3 regions of the Streptomyces sp. NPDC059853 genome follow, and region 1 is predicted to be linked to each of the others. Evidence: riboswitches for the same ligand, from Rfam matches in the RefSeq annotation. Region 1 holds a riboswitch; each other region holds the start of a gene.
What was found. Region 1 has a riboswitch for thiamine pyrophosphate ahead of thiO (glycine oxidase ThiO). Riboswitches for the same ligand answer to the same signal wherever they lie in the genome.
Positions count from the first base shown of each region.

Region 2: linked by a shared signal. The riboswitch ahead of ACFV5N_RS04985 (thiamine ABC transporter substrate binding subunit) and the one ahead of thiO (glycine oxidase ThiO) in region 1 are both predicted to bind thiamine pyrophosphate.
Region 3: linked by a shared signal. The riboswitch ahead of thiC (phosphomethylpyrimidine synthase ThiC) and the one ahead of thiO (glycine oxidase ThiO) in region 1 are both predicted to bind thiamine pyrophosphate.

Region 1 covers NZ_JBHWJL010000369.1:507-2,762, forward strand. Annotated here, with positions in the region: gene ACFV5N_RS25060 (NAD(P)/FAD-dependent oxidoreductase) at 38-1,267, opposite strand; TPP riboswitch at 1,324-1,435, shown strand; gene thiO (glycine oxidase ThiO) at 1,432-2,256, shown strand, end outside.
Region 2 covers NZ_JBHWJL010000025.1:23,311-25,566, reverse strand. Annotated here, with positions in the region: gene ACFV5N_RS04990 (ABC transporter permease) at 1-213, opposite strand, end outside; gene ACFV5N_RS04985 (thiamine ABC transporter substrate binding subunit) at 342-1,430, opposite strand; TPP riboswitch at 1,465-1,570, opposite strand; gene rlmN (23S rRNA (adenine(2503)-C(2))-methyltransferase RlmN) at 1,732-2,256, opposite strand, start outside.
Region 3 covers NZ_JBHWJL010000034.1:3,680-5,935, forward strand. Annotated here, with positions in the region: gene ACFV5N_RS06255 (YibE/F family protein) at 1-1,063, opposite strand, end outside; TPP riboswitch at 1,137-1,249, shown strand; gene thiC (phosphomethylpyrimidine synthase ThiC) at 1,244-2,256, shown strand, end outside.

The DNA of each region.
Region 1 (2,256 bases):
AGTGGCAGGAGAGGGACGGCGGCGGGTGCGTCCGGCGTCAGGCGAGGGCGTTCTTCAGGGGAACGGCGGGGTCGGCGGCCCGCCCGGGGTCGAGCCGGGCGCCGCGCTGGACGAGCCGGCGGCCCTGGGCCAGGTCGCGGGGCCGGTCCACGGCGCACACCGCGCGCAGGGTGCCGTCGGGGCCAAGCCAGCACACCGTCCAGGCGCCGGTCGAGCCGTCCGCGCCGGGGTCGCCGCGCCACAGCAGGGTGTCGTCCGGGCCGTGCTGCCCGGCGTACTGGACGAACCGGCCGAACTGCTCGCTCCAGAAGTACGGCACCGGGTCGTAGGCCGCGTCGCCCGTGCCGGTGAGCTGCGCGGCGACCGTGGCGGGCCCGGCCTGGGCGTTGTCCCAGTGGTGCACCAGCAGCCGGCGCCCGTAGCGGGCCGAGGGGAAGGAGGCGCAGTCGCCGACCGCGTACACGCCGGGCAGGGTGGTGCGCAGCCGGTCGTCGGCGCGCACCGAGCCGTCGGGGGCGAGGGCGACGCCGCTGCCGGCGAGCCAGCCGGTGGCCGGGCGGGAGCCGATGCCGACCAGGACGGCGTCGGCGCCGAGCACCTCGCCGTCGGCCAGTTCGACCTCGCCGGGGCGGACGGCGGCCACCCGGGCGCCGGTGCGCAGCCGGGCGCCGGCCTGCGCGTACCACTGGCGCATGGGTTCGGTGAGCCGGGGCGGCAGGGCGCCGGGCAGCGGGTGGGGGGCGGCTTCGAGGACGGTGACGGCGGCCCCGGCGGCGCGGGCTGCGGTGGCGACCTCGGCGCCGATCCATCCGGCGCCGACCGCGATCAGCGAGCCGCGGGCGGCCAGCAGCGGCCGGAGCCGGGCGGCGTCGTCCAGGGTGCGCAGCACGTGGACGCCGGGTACACCGGCGCTGCCGGGCAGGGCGAGTGCTTCGGCGCCGGTGGCGATGACCAGCCGGTCGTACGGGAGGGGGCCGGCGTCGGTGAGCAGGGTGCGGGCGGCGGCGTCGATGCCGGTGGCGGTGCGGCCCAGCAGGAGTTCGATGCCGAGGGCGTCGAAGTCCACGTCGAGGGGGGCGCCTTCGGCGGTGCCGAGGAGTACGTCCTTGGAGAGCGGCGGCCGGTCGTAGGGGCGGTGGCGCTCGGCGCCCGCCACGGTGATGGTGCCGGTGTAGCCCGCTTCGCGCAGCAGCACGGCGGTCCTGGTGCCGGCGAGGCCGGCCCCGGCGATGACGACCCGCAGTTCCCGTTGATCCACGTTCGCCACCCTACGGCCGTGGGCGCTTGGCCTTCCCCCGGGCCCGCGTACTAGGGTGACGGGACACCAGTGCACACGGGAGCCCGGCGGACCGGGCTGAGAGGGAGGCGGCCGGCCTCCGACCGTACGTACCTGATCCGGGTCATGCCGGCGAAGGGAGCAGCCACACGGCCATGTCCGTTTCCTCTTCCTCCATCTTGCGCACCGCGCCCCCCGGCACATCGTCCGATGTGCTGGTCATCGGCGGCGGGGTCATCGGGCTGGTCACCGCCTGGCGGGCGGCCGGGCGCGGGCTGACCGTCGCGGTCGCCGATCCGCGGCCGGGCGGCGGTGCCGCGCGGGTGGCCGCCGGCATGCTGGCGGCGATCACCGAACTGCACTACGGCGAGGAGCCGCTGCTCGATCTCACGCTGGCCTCGGCCGCGCGCTACCCGGAGTTCGCCGCGGAGCTGGAGGCGGCGGCCGGGAGCGGCACCGGCTTCCGCGCCTGCGGCACGCTGGCCGTCGCGCTGGACGCCGACGACCGGGCCCAGTTGCGGGTCTCGCACGCGCTGCACCAGCGGTGCGGGCTGCACACCGAGTGGCTCACCGGACGTGAGTGCCGCCGTCTGGAGCCGATGCTGGCCCCGTCGGTGCGCGGCGGGCTGCGGGTGGACGGCGACCACCAGGTCGATCCGCGCCGCCTCACCGCCGCTCTGCTGACGGCCTGCGAGCGGGCGGGGGTGGTCTTCCACCGGCAGTGGGTGCGTGAGCTGACCGTCTCCCGCGACCGCGCCACCGGCGCGGTGCTGGCGGACGGTACGGCGCTCAGTGCGGCCCGTACGGTGCTGGCCGCAGGGAGTCACAGCGGCGAACTGGCCGGGCTGCCGCCGGGGATCGCGCCGCCGGTCCGCCCGGTCATGGGCGAGGTGCTGCGGCTGGCCATGCCCGAGCCGCCGGACGGCGCGGGCCCGTTCCTGTCCCGTACGGTGCGGGCGGTGGTGCGCGGGTCGGCCGTG
Region 2 (2,256 bases), on a different contig from region 1:
GTAGGCTCCGGGCAGCGCGAGGGCGAGGGTGAGCGCCGTGGAGGCGGCGGCCTGCCACAGCGTGAACCACAGCACCTTGCGGATGCCGGGATCGGCGAGCACGTCGGCGGCGGGACCGAGCTGCCAGCTGCCGCCGTCGCGCAGTCCGCGGCCGACGATGGCGGCGACCGGGTAGGCGAAGAACAGGGCGAAGAAGACCAGCGGCACCGCCAGCAGCGCCAGCCGTACGGCGGTGGCCCGGCGGCGTGCCCGCGCGGCCTCCGCGGACCGTGGCGGAGAGGGCGCCGTGGCCGGAGTGCGGGTCGGCGGCTCGGGCAGAGCTGCCGCCCCGCTCCCCCGGCCTACCTGATGACCAGTGAGGTCCACGCCGCGACCCAGCTCTCCCGGTGCTCCGCGATCCGCTGCGGCTCCATGGTCAGCGGCTCCTCGATCGTCTCGCCGTAGGTGACGAACTCCTGCGGCAGTTCGGCGTCGGGGTGCACCGGGTTGACGAACATCTGCAGCGGCAGGTCCTCCTGGAAGTCCTGGCCGATGAGGAAGTCCAGCAGTGCCTGTCCGCCCTCGGGGTTGCCGGCTCCGGAGAGCAGCCCGGCGAACTCGATCTGCCGGAAGCAGGTACCGGTGGAGACTCCGGTCGGGCCCTCCTCGGGCAGTTCGCCCTCGCCGTAGATCACCTCGACGGGCGGGCTGGAGGCGTAGGAGACCACCAGCGGCCGGTCACCCGCACCGCCTGCCGCCCCGGAGAAGCGCTCGTTGTACGCCTGCTCCCAGCCGTCGACCACCTCGACGCCGTTGGCACGCAGCGCCTGCCAGTACTCCTGCCAGCCGTCGTCGCCGTAGGCGGCGACGGTGCCCAGCAGGAAACCGAGGCCGGGCGAGGAGGTGGCGGCGTTCTGCACGACCAGCAGGTCGCGGTAGGCCGGGTCGGTGAGGTCGTCCAGCGTCTGCGGCGGAGCGAGGTCGTGCTCGTCGAAGTACGCGCGGTCGTAGTTGACGCAGATGTCGCCGGTGTCGACCGGGGTCACCCGGTACTCGCCGGCGTCCAGCTGGTACATCTCGGGGATCGCTTCCAGGCCCGCCGCCTCGTACGGGGCGAACACCCCCTCGTCCAGGGCGCGGGAGAGCAGGGTGTTGTCGATGCCGAAGAGCACGTCACCCTGCGGGTTGTTCTTGGAGAGCACCGCCTGGTTGACCATCACCCCGGCGTCGCCCGCGCGCAGGATCCGGACGCGGTAGCCGGTCTCCTCGGTGAAGCGCTCCAGCACCTCGGGCGAGACGTTGAACGAGTCGTGGGTGACCAGCGTGACCTGTTCGCCGCCCGAGGTCCCGGCGCCGTCGGAGTCGCCTCCGCCGCCGCAGGCCGTCAGGGTGACCGAGGCCAGGGCGAGGGCGAGGGCCGCCGCGAGCCGGCGGGTGCTGCTGCGCGTCATCGTGCTGCTTTCTCAAGGAGGGCACACGCGGGCAGCACGAGAGTCGTCGACTTCCTACCCAGCATGACCTGGGCGAGGTTCGAGGGTCTGCGGCCTGCTGCCGCACTCTCAGCGCTGCGAGCGCTCCCCTGTCGGAGTAATGCGATTGTTCGATGTCACGATAGCAGCAGGTCCGGACAGAACCGCCCGGACCGCTGAAGAACGGGCCGGGAGCCCGATCGCGCCCGATCACCGCGGAGTGGGCCGACCCGGCCGACGGTGATGCCGCGGCCCGCTGCCCCGGCGGGCCGGGGCAGCGCCGTTACCGCTCGGCCGCCGCCAGCTGGCCGCAGGCACCCTCGATCTCCTGCCCCCGGGTGTCCCGGACGGTGACCGGCACGCCCTGGGCCTCCAGCGCCGCGACGAACGCCGCCTCGTCCTCGGGCCGGGAAGCCGTCCACTTGGAGCCGGGCGTCGGATTCAGCGGAATGAGATTGACGTGGGCACGGTGGCCCCGCAGCAGCTTGCCGAGCAGGTCCGCCCGCCACGCCTGGTCATTGATGTCCCTGATCAGCGCGTACTCGATGGAGATCCGCCGGCCGGAACGCTCCGCGTACTCCCACGCCGCGTCCAGCACCTCGCGCACCTTCCACCGGGTGTTAACCGGCACCAGGGTGTCGCGCAGCTCGTCGTCGGGGGCGTGCAGCGACACCGCGAGCCGGCAGCTCAGTCCCTCGTCGGCGAACCGCAGCATCGCCGGTACCAGGCCGACCGTGGAGACCGTGATGCCCCGCTGGGACAGCCCGATGCCGTCCGGCTCCGGGTCGGTCAGCCGCCGGATCGCGCC
Region 3 (2,256 bases), on a different contig from region 1:
CCGAGGCCTGGGCCACGGTGAACAGGAGCAGCAGGGGCAGCGCGGCCCCCGCGTAGGCCAGGACGAGGGTGTTGACCACGGAGGCGATGTGGTCGCGGCCGATGCGCATGCCGGCCCGGTAGAGCTTGAGCCACCCGGCGTCCGGCTCGGCGGCCTTCAGCTCCCAGACGGCCGAGGTCTGGGTGACGGTGACGTCGTCGAGGACGCCGAGCGAGCCGATGAGGATGCCGGCCAGCAGGACCCCGCGGATCTCGATGCCGGGGTAGAGGCTGTGGATGAGGCCGGTCTGGTCGTCGGTGTTGCCGGACAGATGCGCCCAGGCGGTGAAGAGCGAGCCCAGCACCCCGATGAGGACGAGCGAGATGAGGGTGCCGAGCACGGCGACCGAGGTGCGGGCGTTGACGCCGTGACACAGGTACAGCGTCACCAGCATGATGGCGCTGCCGCCGATCACCGCCACCAGCAGCGGGTGGGAGCCGTGCAGGATGGCGGGCAGGATGAACAGCGTCAGCACCGCGAAGCTGACCACCAGGCCGATGAGCGCGAGCAGTCCGCGCAGCCGGCCCACCAGGACGACGGCCAGGGCGAAGACGGCGGCCAGCAGGAGGATCGGGAACTTACGGTCCACGTCGGTGACGCTGTACTGGAGTTCCTCGGGGGCGTTGGGCGCGTACGCCACGATGACCTTCTGCCCGGTGTGGAACTTCTGGGTGGCGTCCGGCGGTACCACCTCGTGGAAGGTGCGGCCCGCGTGCGGGCCGCTGGTGACCTCGACGGTCGCCTGCTCGCAGGTGTCGTCCACGCCGCGCGGCACCTGGACGCCGATGTCGGCGCAGTTCATCTCCTCGACCGCGGTGACCTTCGCCTCCTCGAACTGCTGGTCGAAGCCGACGCCGGTGTGCTCGTCGCCCGCGGTGGGCGCGCCGCCGGGCCACAACAGCAGCAGTCCGGCGGCCACCGCGGCGGCGAACGGGATCAGAACGGCCGCTATGACCCGGCGCAGATGCGCCGAGACGGGCGGCGGCGGGCCGTGGCTGTGCGTGTGGTGGTGGGTGTCTGTCACCCGCCGATCATCGCAAGAGAATCCCGGGCCCTCTGTTCAGCGGGGCCGCGCACCGGTTAGCGTGGTCGTGCTGAAGTGACATCGCGGGAGCTCCGAGCACGGGGCTGAGAGGGCGCTGAACGGCTGCGCCGACCGCCGAACCTGGTACCGGGTAATGCCGGCGTAGGGAGTTGGGTCGTCATGACCAAGCAGGACACACGTGTGCTCGGCTCGCACAAGGGCTATCTCAGCGGATCGCGCCCCGACATGAGGGTGCCGGTGCGCCGGGTGCATCTGACCGACGGACGCGCGGTGACGCTGTACGACACCTCCGGGCCGTACACCGATCCCGAGGTGACCACCGACGTACGGCGCGGGCTGCCGCCGCTGCGCGCCCCGTGGCTCGCGGAGCGGGCGGCGCGCCGGCGCCCCGGGGACGGGCTGACGCAACTCGCGTACGCCCGGCGCGGGGAGATCACCGAGGAGATGGAGTACGTCGCGCTCCGGGAGGACCGCAGCCCGGAGTTCGTGCGCGACGAGATCGCGGCGGGGCGGGCCGTGCTGCCCGCGAACATCCGCCACCCGGAGGCCGAGCCGATGATCATCGGCAAGAACTTCCTGGTGAAGGTGAACGCCAACATCGGCAACTCTGCCGTCACCTCCTCCATCGAGGAGGAGGTGGAGAAGATGCGCTGGGCCACGCGGTGGGGCGCCGACACCATCATGGACCTGTCGACCGGCAAGGACATCCACACGACGCGGGAGTGGGTGCTGCGGAACTCGCCGGTGCCGGTGGGCACGGTGCCGCTGTACCAGGCGCTGGAGAAGGCCGGCGGCCGGGCGGAGGAGCTGAGCTGGGAGATCTTCCGCGACACGGTGATCGAACAGGCCGAGCAGGGCGTGGACTACATGACCGTGCACGCCGGGGTGTTGCTGCGGTACGTCCCGCTGACGGCCGGGCGGACCACGGGGATCGTCTCGCGCGGCGGCTCGATCATGGCGGCGTGGTGCCTGGCGCACCACGAGGAGAGCTTCCTGTACACGCACTTCGAGGAACTGTGCGCCATCCTGCGGGAGTACGACATCACGTTCTCGCTGGGGGACGGGCTGCGGCCCGGGTCGATCGCGGACGCGAACGACGAGGCGCAGTTCGCCGAGCTGCGGACGCTGGGTGAGCTGAACCGGATCGCCAAGGCGCACGACGTGCAGACGAT